2 regions of the Terribacillus sp. 7520-G genome follow, and region 1 is predicted to be linked to the other one. Evidence: riboswitches for the same ligand, from Rfam matches in the RefSeq annotation. Region 1 holds a riboswitch; the other holds the start of a gene.

What was found. A riboswitch is a leader RNA that binds a small molecule or an ion and turns the genes downstream of it on or off. The one in region 1 is predicted to bind S-adenosylmethionine.
Region 2: another riboswitch for S-adenosylmethionine. It lies ahead of CHH53_RS14605 (hypothetical protein); the one in region 1 lies ahead of CHH53_RS09625 (methionine ABC transporter ATP-binding protein).

What each region holds. Positions count from the first base shown of each region.
Region 1 is NZ_NQFP01000024.1:60,705-75,793, forward strand. It holds gene gcvH (glycine cleavage system protein GcvH) at 1-263, shown strand, start outside; gene CHH53_RS09610 (ribonuclease M5) at 396-746, shown strand; gene CHH53_RS09615 (thioredoxin family protein) at 774-1,064, shown strand; gene CHH53_RS09620 (hypothetical protein) at 1,148-1,477, shown strand; SAM riboswitch class I at 1,537-1,638, shown strand; gene CHH53_RS09625 (methionine ABC transporter ATP-binding protein) at 1,742-2,764, shown strand; gene CHH53_RS09630 (methionine ABC transporter permease) at 2,757-3,425, shown strand; gene CHH53_RS09635 (MetQ/NlpA family ABC transporter substrate-binding protein) at 3,441-4,265, shown strand; gene sufC (Fe-S cluster assembly ATPase SufC) at 4,496-5,275, shown strand; gene sufD (Fe-S cluster assembly protein SufD) at 5,293-6,597, shown strand; gene CHH53_RS09650 (cysteine desulfurase) at 6,597-7,823, shown strand; gene sufU (Fe-S cluster assembly sulfur transfer protein SufU) at 7,813-8,247, shown strand; gene sufB (Fe-S cluster assembly protein SufB) at 8,302-9,699, shown strand; gene CHH53_RS09665 (DUF2975 domain-containing protein) at 9,943-10,422, shown strand; gene CHH53_RS09670 (helix-turn-helix domain-containing protein) at 10,433-10,645, shown strand; gene CHH53_RS09675 (DUF817 domain-containing protein) at 10,778-11,554, shown strand; gene CHH53_RS09680 (zinc-dependent dehydrogenase) at 12,004-13,041, shown strand; gene CHH53_RS09685 (class I fructose-bisphosphate aldolase) at 13,070-13,894, shown strand; gene CHH53_RS09690 (xylulokinase) at 13,910-15,089, shown strand, end outside.
Region 2 is NZ_NQFP01000043.1:10,971-26,059, reverse strand. It holds gene CHH53_RS14620 (amino acid permease) at 1-929, shown strand, start outside; gene CHH53_RS14615 (DegV family protein) at 1,071-1,946, shown strand; SAM riboswitch class I at 2,556-2,660, shown strand; gene CHH53_RS14605 (hypothetical protein) at 2,742-3,707, shown strand; gene CHH53_RS14600 (cysteine hydrolase family protein) at 3,804-4,076, shown strand; gene CHH53_RS14595 (alanine/glycine:cation symporter family protein) at 4,375-5,787, shown strand; gene CHH53_RS14590 (MerR family transcriptional regulator) at 5,992-6,216, opposite strand; gene CHH53_RS14585 (MerR family DNA-binding transcriptional regulator) at 6,243-6,413, opposite strand; gene CHH53_RS14580 (carboxymuconolactone decarboxylase family protein) at 6,518-6,853, opposite strand; gene CHH53_RS14575 (DoxX family protein) at 7,151-7,666, shown strand; gene CHH53_RS14570 (hypothetical protein) at 7,787-8,068, shown strand; gene CHH53_RS14565 (hypothetical protein) at 8,083-8,472, shown strand; gene CHH53_RS14560 (FusB/FusC family EF-G-binding protein) at 8,938-9,594, shown strand; gene CHH53_RS14555 (Lrp/AsnC family transcriptional regulator) at 9,614-10,057, opposite strand; gene CHH53_RS14550 (carboxymuconolactone decarboxylase family protein) at 10,180-10,596, shown strand; gene CHH53_RS14545 (GNAT family N-acetyltransferase) at 10,683-11,036, shown strand; gene CHH53_RS14540 (class I adenylate-forming enzyme family protein) at 11,370-13,034, opposite strand; gene fabF (beta-ketoacyl-ACP synthase II) at 13,061-14,293, opposite strand; gene CHH53_RS14530 (acyl-CoA thioesterase) at 14,286-14,756, opposite strand.

The sequences.
Region 1 (15,089 bases):
TGGAACTGCCATCCGTTGGTGATGAATTGAAAGCGGACGAGCCATTCGGCAGCGTCGAATCTGTCAAGACAGTATCCGAGCTGTATGCTCCGATCAGCGGTAAAGTCGTGGCTGTGAACGAAGACTTGGACGACAGCCCCGAATTTGTAAATGAATCCCCATACGAGAAGGCATGGATGATCGTGGTGGAAGCAGACGATGAAGCAGCTTATGAAAGCCTGCTTTCGGTAGAGGATTACGAAGGAAGAATCAAAGAGGATTAATTTTTGCTGCCCTTGTTGGCAAGGGCAGCGGTTTCTTTTCATATACTATGGCAAGCGTCATTGCTAAGCTGCCTTTATTCGGAGCACGGGCAAGGAAGCAATCAAATATCGATCAGAATAGGTGATGCCAGTATGGGTGATGAAGAAAAGGTCATTATTGTGGAAGGACGCTCGGATAAAGAGCAGATAAAGAAGATCATCGATGAGGAAGTGACGATCATCTGCACCAATGGAACATTGGGCATCGAGCGGCTGGAACAGCTTTTGTATGACTATGACTTGGATCACAAGCAAGTATATATCATGGTGGATGAGGACAGCGCCGGACATAAGCTGAGGAAACAGCTTGCCAGAGAGCTTCCGCATGCCCAGCATATTTACGTAGACAGAACCTATCGAGAGGTAGCGGCGACCCCGGCACCTGAATTGGCCACGGCCCTGCTTAGCCGAAGTATCATGGTGCATCCATTCTTCCTCGCCTGATGAAAGAAGGGATGAATTATCAACGTCATCGAAAAAGAGGTCCGGGAAGTCATTCGGCAGGAACAGGCAAGGATATTTGTGCATACACCGTTCTGCGGCACATGCCAGCTTGCCGAGAAAATGCTCCTGACAGTGGAGACTTTGACGGGCCAGGAATATTATCATAAACTGAACGCCTCCCTATTTCCGGTTTTCATGCAGGAATATCGGATTGAGAGCGTACCTTGTCTGATTGTCTTTGAACAAGGGGAAGTTCAGGAGAAAATATATGCGTTTCATTCTGTCCAGCATATGCTGGCAAAAACGCTGGGTGAATAAAACAGCTTTCCAATTGGAAAGCTGTTTTTTCTTGCAGGAATTCGGAGGGCACGGAGCCAAATACAAAGCAGGGGGGATGAAGGATGATCATGGAAGAACTGGAAAAGCTCAAACGGCAAATCGAGGCAAGGGAGGATCTGCTGCCTTTATGCAATGACAAACGGCTGAAGGTCTTTATAGAATGGGAAGATGATCATTTCGATTTGCATATTGATAGGAGCAGTCTGACGACGCCGGCCACGAAGCCTTATGGATTTCTGTATATCCGTACGGATGAGCGCACACTTCATCAGCTTCTTGCGGGCCAAGTGCAGCTTCGCAGTTTATGCGACAGGCAGGTAGTGGAAGGGGATTATCAGCATATCCTTCTTATGGAAGCGCTTTTGTTCCTTGGAGCCCGTGGCAGTTTGTAATATATGTTGACAGAACTTTGTACTAGTGCTAAACTCCTTTTTAGCAATCATATATAAAACTCTTATCAAGAGTGGCGGAGGGACTGGCCCGATGAAGCCCGGCAACCACAGGTTTTCCTGTATGGTGCCAATTCCTGCAGGGAAACCTGTACAGATGAGAGAACAATTTTCGCAACCAAAAGCGTCTTTTTGTTCTCATGACAAAAAGACGCTTTTTTATGTTTTTTATGTTTGCAGAGCAACATGGGGAAGGAGGAGCGGATATTGATTACCATCAAGAACCTCTCCAAAATATATCGTACGAAAAAACAGAATATTACAGCGGTTGATCAGCTTGACTTGACGATCGAGTCGGGTGAAATCTTTGGTGTGATCGGGTACAGCGGTGCTGGTAAAAGTACCTTCGTGCGCTTGCTGAACCGTCTGGAAGAACCGACAGCCGGTGAAATAATCATCAATGGCAAGGATATTGTAAAACAGCGGAAAAACGAACTCCGGCTTGCCAGACAGGAAATCGGGATGATCTTCCAGCACTTCAATCTGCTATGGTCCCGTACGGTGCACCAAAACATCGCTTTTCCACTGGAAATAGCGGGCGTACCGAAAAAAGAAAGAAAAGCGAAGGTTGATCGATTGATTGAGCTTGTCGGTCTGAAAGGACGCGAAAATGCTTACCCATCCCAATTAAGCGGCGGTCAGAAGCAGCGTGTCGGCATTGCGAGAGCACTGGCGAACGATCCGAAAGTACTGCTGTGTGATGAAGCGACATCTGCATTGGATCCGGAAACGACAGACAGCATCCTCGATCTGCTGGTGGACATCAACAAACGTCTCGGTTTGACGATCGTCATGATCACGCATGAAATGAATGTCATCCGTAAAATCTGCCATCGTGTTGCCGTAATGGATACCGGCAGGATCGTGGAGAAGGGTGATGCAGCGGAAGTGTTCCAAAATCCGCAGCAAGCGATCACGAAGCGTTTCGTCCAGCAATTGGATGGAAGCGAGCAATATGAATCCTTATCGGCGGCTGCGATGAAAGAAGGTTCAGGCACGATCGTGAAGCTTTCCTTCTCAGGGGACAATGTCAATCAGACAGTTGTCAGCCAGACCGCGAAGCAATTTGATGTGGACATCAATATCCTGCAGGGGAATGTACTGCAGACACAAACCGGCGCAGTCGGCAGCCTGTTCCTGCAGCTTGTGGGCAGTGAAGCGGAAGTGGAGAAGGCACTTGACTTCATCCGCGGGGCGAATGTGAAAGTGGAGGTGCAGGAACTTGTTTGAGAAATGGTTTCCGAATGTAGATATAGCAGATTTGAATACCGCCATCTATGAGACATTCTATATGACGATTCTTTCCTTGATCGGTACTTTCATCATCGGAATCATCCTTGGTCTTTTGCTTTATCTGACCAGTAAGGGAAAACTGTGGGAGAATAAAGTCGTTTATTGGATTGTGGCAGCGGTCGTCAATATATTCCGTGCGATCCCGTTCATCATCCTAATCTTGCTGCTGTTCCCATTCACCGATTTCATCGTCGGTACGATCCGCGGTCCGGAGGCAGCATTGCCGGCGCTGATCATCGGATCTGCACCATTCTATGCAAGGTTAGTCGAGATCGCATTGAAAGAAGTGGACAATGGAGTAGTCGAGGCTGCCAAGGCAATGGGGGCAAAGAATAGTACGATCATGTTCAAAGTTCTGCTGAAAGAGTCCATGCCGGCACTTGTCTCGGGTATTACCGTAACGGCAATCGCCCTTATCGGATCCACAGCAGTGGCGGGCGTCATCGGTGCAGGCGGATTAGGCGACTTCGCTTACTTCTACGGCTTCCAGCGCCGCCAATTCGATGTCGTATTCATCTGTACGCTATTGATTGTCATCGTGGTTTTCGTCTTCCAATTCATTGGAGATTTGATATCAAATAAACTAGATAAACGATAAAGGAGAGGGATTCATTTGAAAAAGGCATTATTAGTCATTTTATCAGCTGTATTCATGGTGTTCCTGGCAGCTTGCGGATCTTCCGGCAGCGGTTCGGGCGATGAAGAAACGACAATAAAAGTGGGTGCTTCCAGCACACCGCACGCAGAAATTCTTGAAGAAGCAAAACCACTCTTGGAAAAAGAGGGAATCAATCTCGAGATTGAAGAGTATCAGGATTATGTCCTTCCGAACGATGATTTGGCAAGTGGCGACCTGGATGCCAACTACTTCCAGCACATCCCTTACTTGGAGACTTCCAATAAGGATACTGGATATGATTTGATCAGCCTTGGCGGCGTTCACTTGGAACCAATGGGTGTCTACTCCAAAAACATCAAGAATGTCGACGATATCAAAGATGGTACAGAAGTGCTCATGGGCCGTAACGTAGCAGAGCAGGGACGTGTCCTTTCCATCTTCCAGAAGGAAGGCCTCATCAAAATCAAAGATGGTGTCGATCCTGTCGATGCAACGTTTGATGATATCGCAGAAAACCCGAAAAACTTGAAGTTCAGCATGGAAGTAGATCCTGCATTCCTGCCGGATACGTATGAATCCGAAGAAGATGCATTGGTTGTCATCAATACAAACTACGCATTGCAGGCAGGACTGAAACCTTCCGAGGACGCCTTGATCCTGGAAGGAACGGATTCCCCGTATGCGAACATCATTGCCGCACGTGCGGAAGACAAAGACAATGAGGCTTTGCAAAAATTGATGGATGTACTTCACTCCGATGAAATCAAACAATTCATCGAAGAGAAATACGATGGCTCCATCCTCCCTGTAGATGAATAAGAAATAGCATTCTCATGCCTTTGCTGGTATTCTCAGCAAAGGCATTGTTTTTGGCTGGAAATCGAAGTGTGATACAATAGGGGAAGGCCATGTTAAAACTGTGTTTTTATCTAGTAAAAAAGTTGATAATGGTCGAATAATGCTTTAAGATTATAATGAGAATAAATTGATAATGTGTTTAAATAACGTTATCGAAATTTATAAAATAGCAGCTATCGGAGGGTTAATAAATGGCAGGTTCAGTTCTAGAGATCAAAGACCTACATGTTTCGATTGAAGATAAGGAAATTCTTAAAGGTGTGAACCTTACGATAAAGAGCGGGGAATTCCATGCGGTAATGGGACCTAACGGTACAGGTAAATCCACATTGGCATCCGCAATCATGGGACATCCGAAATACGAAGTGACTAGCGGAAGCATCACGTTGAACGGTGAAGATGTCCTGGAAATGGAAGTGGACGAGCGCGCCCGTGCCGGTCTATTCCTTGCTATGCAGTATCCTAGTGAAATCAGCGGTGTTACAAATGCCGACTTCCTTCGTTCTTCCATCAATGCCCGCCGCGAAGAAGGCGACGAGATCCCATTGATGAAATTCATCAAGGAAATGGATGAAGCGATGGAATTCCTTGAAATGGATAAGAACATGGCACAGCGTTACTTGAACGAAGGTTTCTCCGGCGGTGAGAAAAAGCGTAATGAAATCCTTCAGCTTCTTATGATGAAAGCTGAAATCGGTATCCTTGACGAGATCGATTCCGGTCTTGATATCGACGCACTGAAAGTGGTTGCAAAAGGTATCAACAGATTGCGTGACGAGAACTTCGGTTGCTTGATCATTACCCACTATCAGCGTTTGCTGAACTACATCGAGCCTGACTTCGTACACGTCATGATGCAAGGCCGCGTCGTGAAATCCGGCGGATCCGAGCTTTCCCAGCGCCTGGAAGCGGAAGGTTACGATTGGATCAAAAAAGAGCTGAACATCGAAGACGAAACTATTAACGCGTAAACTGGAGGAGGGATCTTATGACTGTTGAAACGAAGCAACCATATAATGATGAATATATCAGCCGTTTTTCCAGTTCCCGCAATGAGCCTGAATGGATGAAGGAACTTCGTCAGCAAGCTCTTTCCCAATCGGAATCTTTGGACATGCCAAAGCCCGATAAAACTGGGATCAAGAACTGGGATTTCGACACGTACGTGCATGAAGTGGAAGGGGAGAAAATCAGCTCATTGAGCAGCTTGCCTGCAAGCGTTGCGGCACTGATCGATGCAGACAATGCCCCGAATCTTTACATCCAGCGCAATAATAGTGCTGCATATCTTGCCCTTAACGAAAAATGGAGCGAGCAAGGAGTCATCTTCACGGATATCTTCACTGCCCTGCAGCAGCATCCTGACTTGGTGAAGCGTTATTACATGAAGGACGCTGTGAGCATCGATGAAAACCGTCTGACTGCTTTGCATGCAGCACTGATGAATGGCGGTGTGTTCATCTATGTTCCGAAGAATGTCACAGTGGATGAGCCGCTTCAGACAATCTTCTGGCAGGAAGATGATAAAGTGGCATCCTTCAATCACATCCTGATTGTTGCGGAAACCAACAGCTCCGTGACATACGTCGAAAACAGCATTTCCCATAATGCCGACCAGGCGACATTTGCGAATGTCGTTACGGAAGTCATTGCAGCAGACAATGCCGTTGTTTCCTATGGAGCGGTGGACAACTATGCAGCAGGTACGACTGTATATGCGAAACGCCGCGGTGTCGCTTACCGCGATGCCCGCATCGACTGGGCGATCGGCCAAATGAACGACGGTAATACAATCAGTGAACATATCACACACTTGATCGGTGATAACTCTGCATCTGATGCGAAGAGCGTAGTTGTCGGCCGCGGAAAACAAATCCAGAACTTCACGACAAACATCATCCACTTCGGCAAGAACTCCGTCGGTAACATCTTGTCCCATGGTGTCATGAAGGATCAGGCCAGCTCGGTATTCAACGGTATCGGAAAAATCGAACATGGTGCCAGCAAAGCAGACGCCAACCAAGAAACTCGCGTCTTGATGCTCAGCCAAGGTGCGCGCGGTGATGCAAACCCGATCCTTTTGATTGATGAAGATGATGTAATCGCCGGACACGCAGCTTCTGTGGGCCGTGTCGATCCGCTTCAGCTTTATTACTTGATGAGCCGCGGAATCACCAAGCATGAAGCAGAACGTTTGATCATCCATGGATTCCTTGCACCTGTAGTCAATCAGCTGCCTATCGAAACAGTCAAAAATCAGCTGACACAGGTAATCGAAGGGAAAGTAAACTAATGGATGCCCGCTCTATCCGTGAACAGTTCCCGATCCTGAATCAGGAAGTCAACGGACATCCGCTGGTCTACTTGGATTCCTCTGCAACTTCCCATAAACCGATAAAGGTATTGGAAGCTGTGGATGCCTATTACCGGAATGATAACAGCAATGTGCATCGCGGTGTGCACACGCTGGGAACCCGGGCTACGGATAAATATGAAGGTGCCAGGGAAAAGGTGCAGCAATTCATCCATGCCAGAAGCACCAAGGAAGTGATCTTCACGCGCGGTACGACGACGGCGATCAATACGGTTGCCCATAGTTATGCCCGTGCGAATCTGGAGCCTGGTGATGAAGTGATCATCACACCAATGGAACACCATAGTAATATCATCCCGTGGCAGCAGGCGGTCAAAGCGACCGGAGCAACATTGAAATATTTTGAACTGAACGAAGATGGTACCTTGAATATGGAAGATGTGAAAAAATCGATCGGCCCGCAGACGAAGATCGTTGCTTTGACACATGTCTCCAATGTACTGGGAACCATCAATCCGATAAAAGAAATCGTCGGACTTGCCCATCGGCAGAATGCTGTCGTCCTCGTGGACGGTGCCCAGGGTGCACCGCACTTGAAGGTGGATGTGCAGGACATCGATTGCGATTTCTATTGCTTCAGCGGCCATAAGATGTGCGGACCGACAGGGATCGGAGTCCTTTACGGCAAGCAGGAACTGCTGGACAATATGGAACCAGTTGAATTCGGCGGCGAAATGATCGACTTTGTCCACCTTTATGATTCAACGTGGAAGGAGCTCCCTTGGAAATTCGAGGGCGGTACCCCGATCATTGCCGGTGCAATCGGTCTTGGAGCGGCAATCGATTTTCTCGATGAAATAGGGATGGATCAGATTGTTGCCCATGATCGGAAGCTGACAGCATATGCGATGGAGCGCATGAGCGAAATCGAGGGACTGACCATCTATGGTCCATCCGCCGATAAACGCTCCGCGGTCGTCACATTCAATATCGATGGGGTCCACCCGCATGATACGGCGACTGCACTCGATACGGAAGGTATCGCTGTGCGTGCCGGGCATCATTGTGCCCAGCCGCTCATGCGCTGGCTGGATGTAACAGCCACTGCCCGGGCAAGCATGTATGTATACAATACCGAGGACGATATCGACAAACTTGTCAGCGGACTGACAAAAACGAAGGAGTTTTTCGGAAATGTCTTTTGATAACCTTGATACACTCTACCGGCAAGTGATCATGGATCACTATAAACATCCGCGGAATCGTGGTAAGCTGGAAGGGGACGCATTAGTGGTCGACATGAATAACCCGACTTGCGGAGACCGTATCCAGCTGCAGCTTCAGGTGGAGGATGGCAAGGTGAAGGATGCGAGATTCGAAGGGGAGGGCTGTTCCATCAGCATGTCCTCTGCTTCCATGATGACCCAGGCCATCAAAGGCAAGTCCATCGAAGAGGCGCTCCGTATGTCGCAGCTATTCTCCGATATGATGCTGGGGAAAGAAATCGACCCAGGTGATCTGGAGCTTGGCGATGTGGAAGCACTGCAGGGAGTCGCAAAGTTCCCGGCACGCATCAAATGTGCGACACTCGCTTGGAAGGCGATGGAGCAAGGCGTCGAAAAGAAATAATACTTGAACACTGTCACGTGTGAAATAGATGTAATTCCATAAGGAGGTTTTACCATGGCTAAAAAAGCGCCTGAAATTGGAGATTACCGGTATGGCTTCAGTGATCGTGATGTTTCCATTTTCCGTACGGAAAAAGGCCTTACACCTAGAATCGTTGAAGAAATCTCTAAGATGAAAGAAGAACCACAATGGATGCTTGACTTCCGTCTTAAATCCTTGGAGCAATTCTATAAGAAGCCGATGCCGCAGTGGGGCGGAGATCTTGCTGAGCTTGACTTCGATGAAATCACTTATTACGTGAAACCATCCGAGCGATCCGAGCGTTCATGGGATGAGGTACCGGAAGAAATCAAAAACACATTTGATAAACTCGGTATTCCGGAAGCCGAGCAGAAATACCTTGCCGGTGTTTCCGCACAATACGAATCAGAAGTTGTTTATCACAACCTCAAAGAGGAATTGGAAGAAATGGGTATCGTATTCAAGGATACGGATACTGCACTTAAAGAGAATGAGGATCTTTTCCGTGAGTATTTCGGTAAATTGATTCCGGCATCGGATAACAAATTCGCTGCATTGAACTCTGCGGTATGGTCCGGGGGCTCCTTCATCTATGTGCCGAAGGGCGTCAAGACAGATATTCCATTGCAAGCATATTTCCGGATCAACTCCGAGAATATGGGGCAGTTCGAGCGTACACTTATCATCGTTGATGAGGGCGCATCCATTCACTATGTCGAGGGATGTACAGCTCCGGTGTATACAACGAATTCCTTGCACAGTGCGGTTGTTGAGATCTTTGTTGCAAAAGATGCTTACTGCCGTTACACAACAATCCAGAACTGGGCTAACAACGTTTACAACCTGGTTACAAAACGTGCGACAGTCGATGCGAACGGTACGATGGAATGGGTCGATGGCAACATCGGTTCCAAGCTTACAATGAAATACCCTGCTGTGATCCTGAAAGGTGAAGGCGCCCGCGGTATGACATTGTCCATCGCCTTGGCTGGTAAAGGCCAGCATCAGGATGCCGGTGCAAAAATGCACCACTTGGCACCAAACACTTCTTCAACGATCGTTTCCAAATCCATCTCCAAACAAGGTGGTAAAGTAACGTATCGCGGAATCGTCCACTTCGGTAAGAAAGCGGACGGGGCACGCTCCAACATCGAGTGTGATACGCTGATCCTGGATAACAAATCCACTTCCGATACGATTCCTTACAACGAGATCTTCAACGAGAACATCTCCTTGGAACACGAAGCGAAAGTTTCCAAAGTATCCGAAGAGCAATTGTTCTACTTGATGAGCCGTGGTATCTCTGAAGAAGAAGCAACAGAAATGATCGTAATGGGCTTCATCGAGCCATTCACGAAAGAACTTCCAATGGAATATGCCGTTGAAATGAACCGCCTGATCAAGTTCGAAATGGAAGGTTCCATCGGTTAATGCAACGAACGGAGTCATGTCTGAAAAGACGGACTCCGTTTTTTTATACTACTAAAGTGGAAAACGTTTCGTTACCTAACCCAAATGATAATCAGAAAGTGATGAACAGTTCAAGCATTCCTGGTGGGATGCTTTTTTATTTGAGTGAATCAGTAAAAAAATATCCTTATTTAATAATTATTTATTGTAAAACGATAAATGATGTATTAAAATGATTTTTAGAAATGAAATGAGGTGCTTAATATGAAAAAAGAAACACTTTTTTTAAAGGCAGCTGTTTTTCTGATGGCATTGCCGGTGATTGCATTATGTATTTTTGTGATTCCGCCGATTGCTCTTGGTTCAGCCGATTATTATCCGGAAGTAGCATTTTTAAAATATTTTGCTTTGGTTGGATTGTATATAACGGCATTGGCATACTTTCTAGCCCTTTATCAGTCTTTCCGCCTGCTTGGTTATATCGATAAGAATGTAGCTTTCTCTGATTTGTCTGTGAAGGCATTAAAGAATATTAAGCTCTGCGCTGCAACCATAAGTATCGTTTACGTCATCCTTCTTCCGCTAATTTATATCGTGGCCGAGAGAGACGATGCCCCAGGTCTTATTTTGGTAGGAATGGCGCTTATCTTTGCACCGTTAGTAGTAGCGATTTTTGCTGCTGTCCTGCAAAAGCTTCTGAAAAATGCCATCGATATAAAATCTGAAAATGACTTGACGATCTGAGGTGAACAATATGGCTATTATAATCAATATCGATGTAATGCTGGCTAAAAGAAAAATGAGTGTAACAGAGCTTTCGGAAAAGGTCGGCATAACCATGGCGAATCTGTCCATATTGAAAAACGGAAAGGCAAAGGCAATTCGAGTATCAACGTTGGATGCCATTTGTAAGGCTCTGGATTGTCAGCCTGGGGATATCCTCGAATACCGAACTGATGAAGTGTAAGGTAATAGTGAAATAGAAGGAAGCAGAAGAAAATATCGGAGGGATAGGGCTATGGATAAAAAACGCAACCTGACTTACTATGCTGGACAGGGATTACCTGCATTCCAAAAGCGAAAGTTAGCTCCCAGAATGCTGGAAGCATTAACACAGCTCGTCCGTTTTGGCTGGGAGCAGGCATTATCCTGTTTGTTTCCGGTCGTGATTTTTGCTTCTTTGGCTCTGACTCAAGTTATTTCGCTGCCCTTTCTGCCGCGTTATGACTGGCTGCTTATCATCTGTCTTCTGATGCAAATGCTGATGTTACGTTCCGGTCTTGAAACAAGGGATGAACTAAAGGTAATTACGGTATTCCACCTAATCGGTCTTGCGCTTGAATTATTCAAGGTACATATGGGTTCCTGGTCTTATCCTGAAGAAGGCTATTCCAAATTCTTCGGCGTTCCATTGTATAGCGGATTCATGTACGCCAGTGTCGCGAGTTATCTTTGCCAGGCATGGAGAAGGCTTAGGGTTGATCTTGTTGATTGGCCGCCGTTTCTGGCCGTTGTACCGCTGGCATCTGCGATTTACTTGAATTTCTTCACCCATCATTATTGGATGGACATTCGCTGGATATTATCCGGATTGGTGCTCGTTGTTTTTTGGCAATCATGGGTAACCTATGAAATCGGAGGAACCCGTTATCGAATGCCACTCGCGCTTTCCTTTGTACTCATCGGTTTTTTCATCTGGATTGCCGAGAATATCGCCACCTTCTTTGGCGCTTGGGAATATCCGAACCAAGCTGATGCATGGAGTCTCGTCCATCTGGGGAAGGTGAGTTCATGGCTTTTATTAGTGATAGTGAGTTTTATGATTGTGGCAACGTTGAAGCTGGTCAAGGGGAAAAATGACTCGGTCAATGGTTAAGGAGTCCGATAGAACATTATCTTTCTGTCACGCTTACGTTGCATGCAAATCACTGATATGAAAGGACTATAAGAAAAAGCTGTTGATTCGGAATTAACAGCTTTTTTCTATATACGTGAAACAGATACTGTTATAGGATGAGCATTCATACCAGGGAATATAATATTCATGAAAAAATATTTTATTTTTTCAGAAAGTAACTTGAAGGAAATTACCACCCATGATATTATGAACTCAAGTCAGATTGATAAGACATTGAATAAATTACAGAAAAAAGAAAGCGTTATCAGAATAATAGGAAGGAGATGTATGATACGTAAAGCTTGAATATACTTGTTCAATGGGGAAAATAACGTCATCATGAATATTTTTTTCTTTATTTTATAATATTTTATGGAGAAAATAATCTTCATCGCTTAAAACTTTTCAAATTGAAGGAGACTGGCACAATGAAGGCTGCGATTTTTCATGGACCAGGAAGGTTGAAAGTGGAAGACGTCATCAAGCCAGACATAGAAGAGAATGAAGTTCTTCTTAGGGTCAATGCAAGCGCTGTATGTGGGACAGATGTCAGGATCTTCGAAGGGAAGAAAACGAAGGGTGTGAGAACCCCATCTGTAATTGGTCACGAACTCGTCGGTACGATTGAAGAGGTCGGGGCCTCTGTAGCCGGATTTTCCAAAGGCGATCGGGTTGGTGTTATGCCGGTAATTCCCTGCAGAAGATGTTACTATTGCTTGAATAAGCGGGAAAATGTTTGTGCGAATCGTACGGCTATCGGTTATGAGTATGATGGCGGTTTTGCAGAGTATGTAAAAATTCCAAACGCAGCTTTAAGTGCGGGCAATCTGGTAAAAATCCCTGATCATATAACATTTGAAGAAGCAGTTGTTACGGAGCCTCTTGCTTGTTGCATCAATGGCCAAAAAAAAGCGAAAGTGAAAATGGGGGATGTCGTGGTTGTCATGGGGGGCGGTCCCATCGGTCTGATGCATGTACAGCTGGCAAAATTATCAGGTGCCAAATCAGTGATACTGAGTGAACCTATTGAACATCGCAGGGAAAAAGGATTGGCTGCCGGGGCTAAATATGCAATAGATCCCAATCAGGAATCATTGAAAGATGTTGTATCAAGGGAGACAGATACTTTAGGTGCAGATGTGGTCATCATGGCTATAGGGGTACCTGCACTAGTGAACACGGGTATAGGTTTATTGAAAAAAGGCGGTACTTTAAACCTTTTTGCAGGATTTACAAAAGGTGTACTATCCGAAGTAGATCCGAATGTAATTCATTATAATGAAATTACAATTAACGGAACATCCGCTTTGACTAGAGCTGATTACCATGAGGCGCTATCCCTCATTTCATCTGGAAGCATTAACACAGCAGTGATAACAACAACCGGCTATAAATTGGAGAATATAGAACAGGCTATCTTGGATGTGCGGAATGGATCTGGCATGAAAACGGTTATTACCCAATAACAAATTATAAGAAAGAGGAGTGCTTATTATGACATTGTTAGGTAAGGAAATCCGGATGAACCGCCTTATTAACCGCGAGTCTGGGAAACTATTGGCTGTAGCTGTCGATCAGGCTTTGGCACGTGGAATATTCGAGGAGCTTATGCCAATCCAGCGAAAGATAGATGAAATTGTAGCAGGTGGACCGGATGCAATGACTATGCATAAAGGAATTGCGGATATGTGTTTCCGATCACATGCAGGAAAAACAGGTATGATCTTAAAATGCTCTACTTTTTCGCCATGGCAGCCGAACTATGATACATGGGTAACGGAAGTGGAAGAAGTGGTTCGTTTAGGAGCAGATGCTGTTTCTATGGGATGCATTGTTGGAGGCGGTGATCAGCCAGAACAGCTCCGTAATCTGGGTATTATCGCTGGGCAGGCAGCCAAGCATGGTCTTCCGATGATAGCGCATATCTATCCGAGAGGAAACCAAATTCCAGACAGCGAGAAGAATGATTGGAAACATGTTGCCTATGCAGTTCGTGCAGGCGCAGAGCTAGGTGTGGATATTGTAAAAACAAAGTATACTGGCAACCCGGAAACATTCCATAAGGTCGTTGCTTCCACTCCTGGGAAGGTTGTAGTGGCTGGCGGAGATAATGGCAGCAATATAGAGGATTATTTCCAGATGGTTTATGATGTAATGGATGCCGGCGGTACTGGTATAACATTTGGCAGGATAGTCTGGAATAACCCTAATCCCACGGCTGTAGTCCGGGCGTTCAAACATATCATCCATAATAAGGGTACAGTGAAAGAAACAGTGGAGCTTTATGAGGAATTAGTTAATTCACCATTAAATGTATAATGGACGGTGACAAAAATGTCTCATATTATTGGTATTGATATAGGGACCAGTGGAATCAAAGTTGGGGCAATGGATAGGGAAGGAATATTAGGCTGCTTGGAATATCAGCCTTACTCCCTTCTTTTCCCTGCCCATGGTTTGGCCGAAATAGATTTAGAGGATGTTTGGCGGAAGACAAAGTCGTTATTTTTAAAGGTCTGGAGTCAGGTAGAGCGGTTAGGTGCCGTAGATGCAATCTCTCTTTCTACTTTTTGTAATTGTTCTGTTTTTTTGAATGAAGAAGGAGAGCCTTTATCACAAGGGATAATGTACTTTGACCAGCGTAGCAAGTTTGAATCCAGCTGGGTGAAAGATGTTATCGGTGAGGACCGGATATTCGAAGTGTCGAAAAACCGAATGGAGCCAGGAATGTTTACAATTACGACTCTTCTTTGGTTTAAGAATAATCATCCAGATCTCTATGATCAGATGTATAAATGGGGAAACCTATCCACGTTTATCTTGAATAAGCTGACCGGCAGTTTTGTCATGGATTGGACTCAAAGCTCTTTTACAGGAATGTACGATTTGAAAAATTATGAGTGGTCTTTGGACATTATAATGAAAGTAGGCATAGATAGGGAAAAACTTCCATCAGTGGTTGATCCAGCTTCCATTGTCGGCAATTTGGCTCTTGAAGAGATTGGTATAGAGGGCATACCAGTATTTGCCGGAGCTGCGGACACTGCTTGCTCCACTGTTGCACTCGGTGTCGGGATCAATGACATGTTTGAATCGGTAGGGACTTCGAATGTGCTGACTGTTTGTACCGATAATCCTGACAACTTGGATAATCGTTTTTTAAACAGATGCCATGTAATGAAACACCGCTGGCTCTCCCACGGCGCGATGTCATTTCCAGGTGCATGCATTCAGTGGTTTTATGAACAATTCTTAAAGCCGGAAGGGTATTCCAAGGATATTCTTGAAAACTTATGCAAGCAATCTCATATTGGTGCAGGCGGAGTATTCTTTCTGCCGTACATGCAGGGAGAACGATCGCCTATCTGGAATTTCGACGCAAGAGGAGTATTTGCGGGAATCAATTTAAATACTTCCAAAGCTGATATGTTCAGAGCTATATTAGAAGGATGTGCTTTCGGGCTCAAACAGATTTATGAAATTATCGAAACAAACTATCAGCTTCATGTGGAAA
Region 2 (15,089 bases), on a different contig from region 1:
TCCTCGGCGGGGATTCACCTGGTTTCTCTAACTTCAAGGTGGAAGATGCTCCATTCAATGGCGGCTTCCTAGCCTTGCTTGGTGTGTTCATGGCAGCAGGTTTTTCCTTCCAGGGAACGGAATTGCTCGGTGCAGCTGCGGGAGAGGCTGATAATCCTAGAAAATCCATTCCAAAGGCGATTCGCTCCGTCTTCTGGCGGATCCTATTGTTCTACATCTTGGCTATCTTCGTCATCGGGATGCTGATTCCTTATACAACAGAAAGCCTGGCAAGTGATGATGTCCGTCTGAGTCCGTTCACGCTGGTGTTCGAGAAAGCGGGAATCGCATTTGCAGCATCAGTCATGAACGCGGTCATCCTGACTGCTGTCCTGTCTGCCGGTAACTCTGGCATGTACGCGAGCACACGGATGCTGTGGAACTTGGCGAAAGAAGGGAAAGCACCTGCATTCCTTGGTAAGCTGAATAAAAATGGCGTACCAGTAAACGCGCTTATCGCCACAACGGCGGTAGGCTGTGTAGCCTTCCTGACATCCTTCTTCGGGAATGGTGTCGTGTATACATGGCTTTTGAACGTATCCGGTATGGCAGGCTTCATCGTCTGGGTCGGTATTGCTGTCAGTCATTACCGATTCCGTAAAGCATACCTTGCCCAAGGAAACGATATCAAGGATCTGCCATATACAGCTAAATTCTATCCAGCCGCACCGATACTAGCCTTTGTGCTATGTGTCATCGTCATAATCGGCCAAAGTTTCTCTGCTTTCACAGCAGACGGCATCGATTGGGGCAGCTTGATCGCATCCTACATCGGTATTCCGGTCTTCCTGCTTTGCTGGATCATCTATAAAGTCAAAAAGAAAACGAAGGTGTACAAATTGGAGGAAGTTGATTTGACTACTCCATCACATGAAACAGCACCTGAATGAGCAAAAGCTGCCGATCACTCGGCAGCTTTTTTGCTTGGAAACGGGAAGCTGCATCCGGCAGCTGGAATGCATGAATAATTTCCTGCATTTTTTTGTATCTTTATCCTATATACCCGTTATACTGAAACTAGAGGTGAACAAATGAAAATTGCAATTGTGACAGACAGTCTCACGAACCTGAGAGAAGAGGATTTACAGCGATATCCTTTTATATATTACGCCCATTTACATGTCATTATTGATGACAAGTCCTATGCTGACTTAAAAGAGATCACCAATGATCAGCTATTTCGGTTCATTGATCAGGGGGCTGCATATTCTTCTTCCCTGCCGTCACCAGAGGTATTTGTAAAGCTTTATGAAGAACTGCTGGCAGAATATGATGCTATCATCAGCTTGCACTGCACAGAGAATGTAAGCGGTACCGTCAATTCCGCCCGTATTGCCAGGGATACAATCGAAGGCGCTGACGGGAGGATCACTGTCATTGATACGAATACTGCCTCCATCGGTACAGAAAATATCGTCATCAAAGTGTGCCAGCTCATGGAGCAAGGGGAAGCTTTCGATGAAATATTGAGGGCGGTTGAATTTTACCGTTCCCACAGCCAGCTCTACCTTACGATAAATGACCTGACTACACTGGTGCGTACCGGCCGAATTTCGAAAACAGCCTCCAGGATCGGAAACCTCCTGCATATAAAACCGATTGTCGGTTTTGAGGAAGCGAAGCTGGAAGTCATGGGTAAGGTCCGCACGAAGAAACGCCTGCTGAAGTGGATGCTGGAAAAATTACGACATAATATCGAGCAATCCGGGAAACAGGTTGTCCGGATAACACATGTGAATTCCACCGAGCTTGCCGCTGAGTTAAAGGAAGCAATGGAAGCATTCGGTGATAAAGCAGAAGTCTTCATCAGCAACGAAATAAGCTCCGTCATGGCAATTCATTTTGGACGGGGCGGTATCGGTGCCAGCTGGATGCCGGCTGACTATCCATATGAATCGGCTACATGATACAGGGACCTCGGACAGCGTGATTGCCCGAGGTTTTATTGTAATGATCAATCCAATGCTGCTAAATGGATAAGTGTAAAGTCCTATGGGGTTTGTAACGCCATAATCGTCAGCTTCCATTATCCAAAATTATGTAATATAATAAAATATTACAAAGGGGTTGAAGGCAGCTATGAAAATCTGGGATTTTATATCTAAGTATTGGTTCGGTATATTTCTGGTGTTGTATCTCTTACTTCGGGATTATCCATTTGGAAGTACATCACAGACAATTAGCGATATTCTCATGTTAGTAACTGTAATCCTGACTATCATTAGTTGGGTTGTATCTAAGAAAGCCAATCAAGTAAAGAAAGAAATAGAAGAATTGGAGAATAACTGAGTCACCTATTGGTGGCTTTTTTGATGCATAAGAGTATTTGAATATCCATTATTTGTTTCATTTTTTATATTGCAAGCCGAAGAGAATTTTTTATTAATTACAATTTCAGCTGTTTTTTATTACTTTGGTTTATAGGTTTTCCCTGCATCCAGTTATCCTGAGTATACCGATAAGATATATTGACAATCATTGAATGGAATGATACACTTTCTGAAAACTGTATATGTTTCTTATCCAGAGAGGTGGAGGGATATGGCCCTGCGAAGCCTCAGCAGCAGGTCTGACGACAGACACTGTGCTAATTCCATCGGTTCATAACCGGCAGATAAGATGAATAGAGGAAGCCTCTCGACGCATCTTGTCCGAGAGGCTTTTGTATTTGTCCCGCTGCCTATACGAAAGGGGAAGGCAACATGTTTGAATTGATCCGGGAATTATCCAAGTACAAAGGGTATAATCAATCGTTTGTTTCACAAATCGTCGATAAGATCACGCCGTTTGCGGATGAGATGCACTTCGACAGACGGGGGAATCTTATTGTCCGTAAATATGGAGAAAAGTATACGCCAAAAATCACCTTGCTGGCAGAGGTGAAGGAAGAAATCTATGTGGTGACATCGATCACCGAGTCAGGGGCGCTTGTAGCAGACGCGAATTATTTTTCGTTGACGTATGCGCAAGGGCAATCGGTCCAGGTAGAGACAAAGAATGGATTGCTGTGCGGAGTGGTCATGGCAGGTGAAGCAGGTCAGCATGCCGCTGTCATCGATATCGGGGCCAATACCGAGCATGATGCACGTGAAATGGGGGTGGAACCAGGCAATCATGTGACATTATTCGATGACTTCCTGTATCTTGGTGACGAAGTGAGCGGCCGCGTCGTCGGGAAAGGGCTGGATAATAAGATTGCACCGGCAATTGCAATCAATCTTCTGCAGCAATGGGATACAGCGGAAGGGGACATCACCATCATCTTCTTTCCTTTCCATAATAAGAAGCATCTTGCCAATCAGCTAGAAGGGGAAGCTGCCTTTTATATCGGGTCCGTCCCCCAGCAAAGAATCGCTCATAAAAGCCGGGGAGCAATCGAACTGGGAAGCGGTGTCGCAATCAAAGTGGCAGATAAGACGATACCAATCAATCAGACCCTGAAAAATCAGCTGGTCGATTTGGCCATTGCACATGACATCCCATTCCAACTGGAATTCCTGTTCCGTCATCGGTATAAGAAACTGTCCACTAAAACGCCGGTAAGCATCCTGAATATCCCGATCGAGCATCTCGACCAGACGACACAGGTCGTTTCAGTGAAGGATTTGGAGGATACCAATCAGCTGATCCAGACCTATCTCTGGCGGAGCAAGGAGCTGCAATTCTAAGGAATGCTCTCCCATTCCCGTCCATGTTACCGTATACTGTAGCCATCCAAGGCGATTCATCATGGAGAGGAAAAGACAAGCATACAGTCAGGGGAGATGCTCTTGAAGCAGGCACTGCTGATCATTGATGTGCAACAGGCACTGATTGAAGGCGGTGCAGGGGAGAGACCTGTCTATCGCAAAGAGAATCTGATTGAGCAAATCAACATCGTCATAAGTAAAGCACACAAAGCAGGAGCCGCCAGCCTATTTGTATTCGATAAGCAGGCGACTAATGCTTTTCATGGACATTTCAATGCTGATAATTTCTCTGTCGTACGGTCGGCAGCAGAGGATATATTTGATCCGGTACATGATACGTTTCGATAAGCTGTACAAAGGAAAGCCAGGATACGGATGACCCAAGCCCAACACTGGGGAGCTTGGGTCATTTTATTGCAAAGAAAGAAAAGGAGCTGTCAGAGATCCATTTTCTTCGTCAGGCATGACGATATTTTTCTGAATAATCAAAATTATAGTCATATAACCTTACAACTTCCATGCATCTTACCGAGCCTTTGGACATAATGAACATATATTCCATCTCAAATACATTTTTTCAGGAGGTATCCTATTGGGATTTGAAGCTTTTTTGACGTCGATAAGCGGTTATTTATGGAGTGTGCCGATGCTGATTTTCATAGCGGTGGTTGCGGGCGTTTATACGATAGCTTCTGGTTTGCTGCAGGTCAGATATCTGAAGGACATGGTTGTGCACACATTTACCGGAAAAAGTTCCGAATCAGGCGTTTCGCCCTTTCAATCGCTGGTCATCGCACTATCCGGAAGAGTCGGTACAGGGAATATAGCTGGTGTTGCGACTGCCATCGCGGCAGGAGGACCGGGAGCCGTATTCTGGATGTGGTTCATTGCTTTCTTCGGGTCGGCGGCTGCTTTTGCGGAGTCGACGCTTGCCCAGATTTATAAAAAGAAAGTAGATGGCGAGTATCGCGGCGGACCAGCTTATTATGCGGAGAAAGGGCTTGGATGGAAATGGTACGGCTATATTTTTGCGGTGGTCGCGGCTGTATCCACCTGTCTTTTGACTCCGGGAGTGCAGGCTAATGCAATAGCTGACAGTATGAATAATGCATTCGGCATCGGACCGGTGATTACTGGAATTGCCTTGGTTGCCATCACAGGTTATGTCATCTTTGGCGGTGTCCGCAGAATCGCCTTCTTGGCATCCTATGCTGTCCCGATCATGGCATTATTCTATCTAATCGTAGCTGCTATCGTCATTATTGCGAATATCGAGCAGATTCCAAGTACATTTGCACTTATTTTCAGCAGTGCTTTCGGTGTCGACTCCGCGTTTGGCGGTATGATTGGAGCTGCCATAAGCTGGGGAGTGAAACGAGGCTTATATTCCAATGAAGCAGGGCAGGGAACCGGAGCCCAAGCAGCGGCAGCGGCTGAAGTATCCCATCCGGTAAAGCAGGGGTTGGTGCAGACCTTTTCCGTCTATATCGATACGCTGCTCATCTGTACAGCGACCGCATTGATGATACTGATGACAGGCAATTACAGTGTAACCGATCCAGAGGGAGGCTATATCGTCGATTATACGGATGGAATGGAAGCAGGTGCAGGATATACGCAGGCAGCCGTGGATGAAGTACTTGGAGGATTCGGATCGCCGTTTGTAGCCATTTCCCTATTTTTCTTTGCCTTTACCACATTGGTTGCTTATTTCTATATTGCGGAGACGAATCTATTTTATATTGTCAGAGGGAGATCGAGGAAGATTTTCTCCAATATTTTGAAAGTGTTATTCCTGGCAGCGATATTCTTCGGTACGGTCCGTACGGCTACATTGGCTTGGACATTGGCGGATATAGGACTTGGTTTGATGGTCTGGGTAAACTTAATCGCTGTCATCCTGCTGTATAAACCGACGGTGGCAGCGCTCAAGGACTATAAGGCGCAAAGGAAGCAAGGGCTTGATCCCGTGTTCCGTCCTTCGCAGGTCAATATCGAGAATGCGGACTATTGGGTGGAACGTGAACAGGAAGATGAAAGGCAAAGAAAGACCGTGTAAAAAGAGTAACCTGATTCCTAGTCTGGAACAGGCTGAAAAGAGGGACGACGCATTTTTCATTTCTCATCAGCACCGGAAGGATTACCGGGCATGTAACCAAAAAAGTGGGGAGAATCAATATCTCTCCACTTTTTTTGCTGATGGGTAATGTCGTCAAGGAGGACATCATGGTTCTCCAGCCATCCAAATCGTCATGTGCAAAGGCTATTTATGTGTACTTCTATTTTCCGCAAATCGCTCATACAAATCCTTGTCTTCATTGCCCTCTATATATTGTGTATACATGGCTATTTTTTTGTTCATCAGATCCAGATTGCGCTGATACGCTGCAATCTTCGCTTCGACATTTTCTTTATGCCGGATCAAAAGAGCGACTAATTCCTCGTAGTCATCACTTTCTGCTTCCCGAAGCTCTTTGTATTTTTTCAAATCCTCCAGTGACATACCGGTCCCTTTCATATGCACGATTGCACGATGAATTCGGTCCAGAGCCGGTCATCTTCTGAGTAGACACGGATATTGCCACTATTCCGTTTTGGCACAAGCAAGCCTTCTTTTTCATAGAAACGCAAGGTATGCTCGCTTAGCCCCGTAAGTTTCGCCAATTCCCCTATACGATATGCCATCGTCCATTCTCCTTGTCCGCCGATGCCATTCACAGCTTGCTGTACCGCTCTTCGTCAACAGGTTCCAGCCAATCGGTCTTACTTACATTCGTTGTTGTCATATGTTATCCTTCTTTCTCATTTTCATCATAAACTTGCTTGGCTATATGAAATGCTGACCAAGCTTTCGGCCATCCGGCATAAAAGGCCAGATGTGTGATGACTTCAGCAATTTCTTCTTTCATTAAGCCATTTGCTTTTGCTTTCTGGAGATGAGGGGTGAGCTGTTCCATATTTCCACCCGCAAGCAGTGCAGAAACAGTGATCAAACTGCGGTCGCGTGGTGATAACTCCTGCTCCCTTGACCAGACCTCACCAAAAAGGACATCATCATTCAGTTCAGCGAATTTCGGAGCGAAAGCCCCCAACAAATCCCGTCCTGCTGTTTGTTTTTCTGCCATTTAAAATTCCCCTTCCTGCAATTCATTCAGTATCTTCATTATTTACGCTACACCTTAGAGTCGACTCAAAGTCAAGGGGATATAACAGCACCGTATTTACAATGTTGAAACCGCTTTTTATCCAAAGTCACAAAACTGTAAGAGAGTTATTGCTGATTTGTGAAAATGATCATAATAATAAGCGCAATCCATTCTTCTCGTTTATACTACAAATGTAGAAGGAAAAGCGCTGATCCCTCTCAATCTAATATGTGAAATGTTTAACAAACTATTCTCGTGGATGGAGTGTGGAAGGAAATGATCATAAAGTGGATTCGAAGCAGCAAAACGGCTGCAGGGCTTTGGGCGATTATCCGGATTTATCTAGGATATACGTGGCTTACGGGCGGACTCGGCAAACTGACGGGCGGTGGGTTCGATGCTGGCGGCTTCCTGCAAGGAGCGATTGCACAGGCAGGCGGTGAGCATCCGGCGGTACAAGGCTGGTGGGCAGTCTTCCTGGAACAGGTGGCCTTGCCGAATGCCGGGCTGTTCAGCTTCCTCGTCATGTGGGGAGAGATCCTTGTCGGAATGGCACTCATTCTCGGAGTCTTTACCAATTTCGCCGCCCTCATGGGTATTACGATGAACTTCGCCTTCCTTTTCAGCGGCACTGTGAGCACAAATGCACAGATGGTCTTGCTTACGATCTTCTTACTAGTCGCTGGAGCCAATGCCGGACGCTATGGACTCGACCGCTGGGTGCTGCCATATTTAAGAAATCACTATCCAAAACATACACCGAGAACACCGACGAAGCCGGTTGCTTCTTAAAGATTTTATGACCTACTGCCATCAAGCAGTAGGTTTTTTGCTGAATAATGCAACTTCATGCGTTGTTTTTCGTACAATTAGTATACTTTCCTTTATGAGGAAAAGAATGGAGGATATATGATGGTCTTACTTTTAGATGTATTCAATCTTATGCTGCTGTCTTCTTTGACAGGTACTTATGAAGAAGACGATATCCAGCACAATATCGAACAACTGCGAAAAACAGAATGGTTCCAGCAATATCTGAAACAGCAGCCATACCGTGATTTGCTCATCTATGATAAAGATGTCCGAAAGGTGATAGGGAAGCTGAATGGTAAAAAGCTTGCCAAGAATCCTCAACGACAAGCTTATCAGCGTATCGTCACAAGAGCATTGCAACGGAAAATCATCGTTTCTTAAGAAAGCAGGTACTTATGACAAATCTACAGGTGACAGGCATAGCATCATGTGGCAACTCTCCTAAAAGCGAGCTTATCCGTCAGCTGACGATTGCCGCATTCCAACAACAGTACCAACAGTTAGAGAAACTACTTGCTCCTGATTGCAAATTGGAAATAGCCGGGGCGGAAGCATATATTGGAAGTGCCACCATCGTGCCAATGCTTTCTTCTCTAGAGGGTGTCACAGCAGTACATATTGCCAATGCTTTCACCCACGGTAAGCAAGGAGCCGTGAATGGCTTTTTCAAGATGGATACACAGTCGTATGCATTTGCACTTATTTTTACTTTTGCAAGTGCAGGAAAGAATGCGAAGGTGCAGTCCATTTCTTGCTATGTGACAAAAACGAGGAACCAATCGTAGAGGCTGGTTCCTCGCTTTATTTGGTACCTAAGTGCATTGGTTCTCATACAAAGGAGTTTTATATGTTTGGCTTACTTGACTTGATTCTTACTTACATCGAAATTATTTTGTACCTTGTCGCTCTCCCCGCCATTTACTACGTGATAAAATTATTGCGCCAAATCGAGGAGAATACGAGGAATAAATAGTACATACCAACCTATTGCGCATCAGCAATAGGTTTTTTTTATAACGTCAACTGTTGCAGTCATGCTCTTTCTTGGATATTCTGGGAGCGGAGGTGATACCTGATGGCAATTGAGAGGAATGCTCATGCGTCAGAATTTGTAACAGCTCATGCAAAGCCTATTGGGAAAGGCGATACTTTGTGTGAGGGGACTGTTTACTAATCGCCAATGCACCCTTTTCTGTCCGGGCTTTGCACTTATCTGAAATAGATTAAAAAGATAAGGGAGCTAACAGGAAATGGATAAACGGAAAAACACAGAACAAGCATTTATTCGGAATGATCAATATAACTTCATCGCAAAGCAGGTGTCCCATATCATCAGCGCCCATGCTACGGTGAACCACGCGGATACACTCGATGGAGTGAAAATGAATGCCTTTTCGAAAGTGGAGGAGCTGCTCGGGGAAATGACCGATGCACAGGAAATGCTTCTTAACCGCCTTTTGGAAATAGAGGATGAAATGGAAGCAGAAGTCTTCCTGGCAGAGCTGAAGCAGTTCGTCATCCCATTTCGGAAAGTGTCGAAGAAAACCGTGGAGAAGCTATTCCCGAAAGCGAAGAAGCTGCAGATGCCGGATTTGGATGACCTGGATTTCCAGAGGCTGTCGTATATCGGCTGGTTCGACACAAGGGCACACAAGCAGCACTTGATTGTGGAATATCAAGGCAAGCTGAAAGGCATTTCCGGCGTTTTCGATAACAGCAGTACACAAGGGATTTGTTCATTGTGTAACAGCCTCGGAGACGTGGGCTTGTTCGTCACAAGGGTCAAGAGCGGGAAAGAGACCTATGTGAATAGAGGGAATTATATATGCAAGGACAGCTTAAGCTGTAATGAAAAACTGACAGACCTAGGAAGGGTGGAGACTTTCCTGAACCATCTGTTTCGGTAACGGACAAAGAGCAGACGCCTCAGTCTGCTCTTTGTTTATGTGGATTGATTTCCACCTGCGAAAAAATGAAATGTGTCACGGTCGTTGCAAAGGACGCGATCGAATCGATGAACTCCTCCACTTGCGCAAAGCTTTCGAAACGCATCTTCAGCATAAAGCAGGCATTGCCCGCAATCCGATAACAGAAATCGACATTATCCAAAGAAGCGATATGGGCTTTGAACCCTTTGTAATTGCCATTTTTCATCGTGGCTTCGATGATGCATTGCACTGGCTGACCCAGCTTTTCATAATCGATTTCCAGTGTATACTTTTTGATCACCCCGAAGGTCTCCATCTGCCGGACCCGTTCTGTGACGGACGGCGAAGACAGATTCACCCGCCTGCCCAGTTCACTCATGGACAGGCGGCTATTCGTCATCAACTCCGCCAAAATTCTCCTGTCGGTATCATCTATTTTCATAATTAAAACATCCTTCCTAAAGACGTTAAGAAAATTAAGTGAAAATCGCTAAAATCCTTTGATTCCATATGTGATGAAGCGAAATGATTTTATATATTAAATATAACCAAGGAGGAGAGAGCATGACAAGAATAAGGAAATCAAAATATGGAAAAACAAGCTTTCAAAAATTATTAGGACATAATCTCAATATCATGACGGCTTGGTCGGAGCTAGCCGACATTTTAGAAAATGACGCCAAACTATCAGCAGCCTTGAAGGAACAAGTAAGACGCACGCTTGCCCAGTCCAATGAATGTGCCTATTGCAAAGCAAAAGGGAAGCCGGATGAAGCTGCCTTTGATGAGAAGACTTCTGTTGCTGTCGGATTTGCCACTGTCTTCCTGAATCACCCCAAAGGTGATCTTCCGGATTCAGCATTTGCCATATTGGAAGAATATTTCTCGCAAGCTGAAATCAGTGAATTATGCGCTTTTATTTGCTTCACCACAGCCCAGCAGTATTTTGGGGCAATGATGAAGCTTGAGCCTGACGAGTGAAAAGGCGTGGACGGCCGAGATTGATTGCCGAAAGATTGCTATAATCATATTGTTAAAACCTGTAATTTCAAAAAGGGGAGGCAATCATGATCCGTATAGCATTAGCAAAACCAGAACATGTTGCAGGAATATCCAAAGTTTGCAGTGACGGCTATTGGGCCACTTATCGTGAAATACTTTCCGGGAAATACATCGAGGGAATCATCGACGAATATTATAATCACGATAGAATCCTGAAGGAAGTGACAGAGACAAGCAGGGATTGGGGCGGATACTTTGTTGCGCTGGAAGATGGAAAAGTGATCGGGGCGATCGGCGGCGGGATGATCGGAGAAGGTGTCGGCGAGGTATTCGTGCTTTATCTCGATCCTGATCGGCGCAATGAAGGGATCGGCACAAAGCTATTGGCTGCCCTTACCGCTCAGCAGAAGGAGCGGTGAGGCGCCGGTGAACAATGGGTATCGGTAGCGAAGGGCAATCAGAAGGGCATTCCTTTTTATGAGGCCAGGGAATTCGTATTCCAGCATGAGCGCGAAGGATATCATGATGTGGCAGGGGAACGACCTGCGGCACTGCGATACTGCCGTAATATATGATGCCAGCCAAGGATGATCAACGAATAAAGCAAAAATAGCTGCGATCCATCAGGACCGCAGCTATTTAAGGATTCCCCAGGTTGCAAGACAGCCATTTCATACGTTCAGAGAGCTTATCTCAGCAAGGGTAGGGAGTAACACTCGTATATTCACTTATGAAGACAGTTCAGATTGATCTTATCTTCTCTTGAATAGGCCTTTCTGTTGGTCTACTATTGCTTGTTTCCGCATCATATAGTGCATTTTCTTACCAGTGGCCGTGTATGGTAATTCGTCGATGAAGCGATAGAAACGCGGCTTTTTGTAATTTGCCAGATTAGGGTTATTTGTACAATAATCTTGTAATTCTTTTACGGTAAGGGATTCGTCCTCTTTTACGATATATGCTACCACGGATTCTCCTCTTAACTCGTCCGGGACACCAACAACGACGGATTCTTTTACTCCAGGATGCAAATTCAATAACTCTTCGATTTGAACAGGATGGATATTCTCACCGGAAGATACAATCATGTCATCTTTCCGTCCGACTACTGTGACGAATTCGTTTTCATCCCAGGTCCCCATGTCACCGATATAGATCCACCCTTTATAAAATACCTTTTTGCTTGCTTCTTCCTTGTTCACATAGGCATACGTCGTTTTACCTGGTGCCCTGACGATGATCTCTCCGATTTCACTGCCGTCTTTTGCGACAAAGTCATCCGGCTCAGCTTTCCGGTCCGGATATACTTTCACGACCGCAACATCATCGTCAGTGCAGGAACGTCCGGCCGAGCCGGACATTTCCGGTAAATCGAATGGGCGAAGGAATGTATTCCAGAACGCTTCGGAGGTGCCATATCCATTAAAAATATTCGTTGTGAGCGTTTTTTGGAATTTGATGCAATCTTCTTTTTCAAGAGGGGACCCCATTGTTACGATTCCTTTTAGATTAGACAGATCGTATGACTTCCTTAGCTGTGCATTATAAAGCATTTTTAGCATCGAAGGTACGCCTGTCAGGAAGCTGATACCGTATTCTTCAACATACTCCAAGCAAATCTTCGGATTGAAATACCGCAAAATGACGATTTCGCCACCGATATAAAGAGTAGGAGTGGGACCGCCGGAATGAATACCGCCACGGTGGAACCATGGGCTCATATTCATCGTTTTATCCAATGGATTGAGCGGGAAATGCATGATAACATCATGCGCTGAGAGTACTTCATTGATATTGTTCAATGGTACACCCTTAGGGCTTCCAGTGGTTCCGGAGGTGTATAATCTGGTAGTTTCATCATAAATATGAACCGGGCGATTGACATCCGGTTCTTCATCGGCGTGATTTGCCACATAATCCGTATATATCACATGACCTTCTGGTGCGTCGGTTTCTCCCGTCATATCCACCATCACGACACGGCGCGGCTTATGGTTCGCCATTTCCAAAGCTTGTACAGCAGTATCTTTGATTTCTGCATCATAAAGGAAAACAGCGGGCTCGCTGTCATCGATAATAGCCGCTGTTTCCCCGGGGGAAAGGCGGAAATTGATGGTGCAGTTTACAGCGCCGATTTTTTGCGGTGCCAAATAGCTATAAATGAACTCCGCCGAATTGAGCAGCTGGTACATGACAACTTCATTTTTATCGACATCGTCCTCCAAAAGTGCATGTGCAAGCTTATTTACGTCTTTATTTAACTCTGCATACGTCCATGTCTTGCCGCGAATCGGATCTGTCAACGCCGGACGGTTTGCGAACCGCCGGACATTTCGCAAAAAGCCATTCATGAATGTAAACTCGCTTTCAAAGGTTTCTTTAAACATATCTATATTGTAGGTGAATTGTCGTTCCATTTTATTTGTTCCTTCCTAAATTGTACTTATTGATATTTGCTGACAATCAGTGATGTATTTTGGCCGCCGAATCCAAAGGAGTTGGACATGGCGATTGTCACTTGCTTTTTCCTGGACTCATTCGGTACATAATCAAGATCACAGTTGGGATCTTGATGCTGATAATGCAAGGTTGGCGGTATGGTGCCTTCGCGGATTGCCTGGATACAAGCAATGAATTCTGTCACACCGCCAGCTCCCATTAAATGGCCGGTGGCCCCTTTGGTGGAGCTAACCGGAACCTGTTTTGCCATTTCTTCACCAAACACGGCTTTTAATGCTTTGGTCTCGATTTCATCCCCGACCTTGGTAGAAGTACCATGGGCGTTTATATAATCGATTTGCGAAGGTGTAAGTCCTGCCTGATCCAATGCTTGCTGGATAGCCAGTATTTCACCGCGACCACTTGGTTCAGGTGACGTTACATGGTAAGCATCCGAGCAATTGGCATAGCCCAGGAGCTCTGCCTTGATAGGAGCGTCACGCTTTTGTGCAGACGCCAGCGTTTCGAGTACGACAGCTCCTCCGCCTTCGCCCATAACAAACCCATCCCTGTTTAAATCAAAGGGACGACTTGCTTTTTGTGGATCTTCCTGAGTAGAGAGCGCGCGTGCAGCAGATAATCCGGCAGCCATCAGACCAGTCAGGATTGATTCCGCTCCAACTGCAACGACAGCATCTGCCTGTCCGGCTTTTAATAGCATCGCAGCCATTCCGATGGCGTCTGCTCCAGCAGAACATGCGGTGCTGACTGTTAAGCTGGGTCCCTGCAATTGATGGGCGATGGCAATCTGTGCAGCTCCGATATTTGATAGCATCTTCGGGACACTATGCGGACTTAAGCGATAGCGACCGCTCCCGGACAGCTGTTCCTGGTTGGCAGCCATAGTGGAAATACCGCCAAGTGCAGTACCCAGCACAATTCCGATTCGCTCTGGTTTTGCAGTCAAATTGCTTTGCTCCAGCGCTTCTTCAGCAGCAATAAGGGCAAACTGCATAAAAATATCTGTGTTATTCACCAGTTTCCTTGGCAGGAAGTCCAAAGGGGAAAAGTCCCTTACTTCAGCGGCTACCTTTACCTGCAGTTCTTTTGAATCAAAACGGCTTAAAGCGGCAATCCCATTTTTACCTTGATATAGGTTTTTCCAATAGGAGGAAACACCGATCCCGAGCGGAGTGATGGCTCCCATTCCAGTTACCACAATACGATTGTTATCCATTCATTTGCCCACCTTTATCCTTCGATTGCGCATGCAGCTCGGGACAGATTTTGGTCAATTTATCCCAAAGCTCTGGGAATCGCTTTTTTAAATTAAATGGAAGACCGTCATCATCAACATAGGTATGAGTGGTCATACCATCTGCGGCAAGACTGCCATCATCTTTAATGATCTGATATCCTAATACCATTCTGGTTCTGGTCAACATGGTGATATAGGTGCGGATTGTTACTTTTTCCAATGGATGGAGCATCCTTTTATAATCGCACTCAGCCTTTAAACAAACGAGTGAAATGCCCGTATGATGAAAAGTTTCCATGTAAGGTAATCCATAATGGTCAAGCAGCTGCATCCGCGCATCCGTGAACCATTCAAAATTCTTGGCATAATAAGAAATGCCAGCCGCGTCACAATCGCCCCAGTTAATGACTTTTTCCATATCATATCGAGCAATAGCATCCATTTATAAAACCTTCCTTTACGATTGATCCTGTGATGAATAGCTAGTAATTTTAATCCTTATTCTCCTGGTCATACTGAATAAAATAAAAAGCCATATAGTAGACATAGTGTTTCAATTTCTTTGTCTACTATATGGATATGGGAATTTCTATGAGTGCATATGATGTTATCGGAGGATACAAGGGAGCTCTGTACAACAGCATTTGTATAGACTTCTTCCAGGTGATTGCATACGGATTGTGTCCAATCTTTGCTTACATATGCTTTGACAAGAGCAAAATTACCGTTCATGATGCCATCTCCCTTTATTATCACTATGCTATTTTAGAGCGTC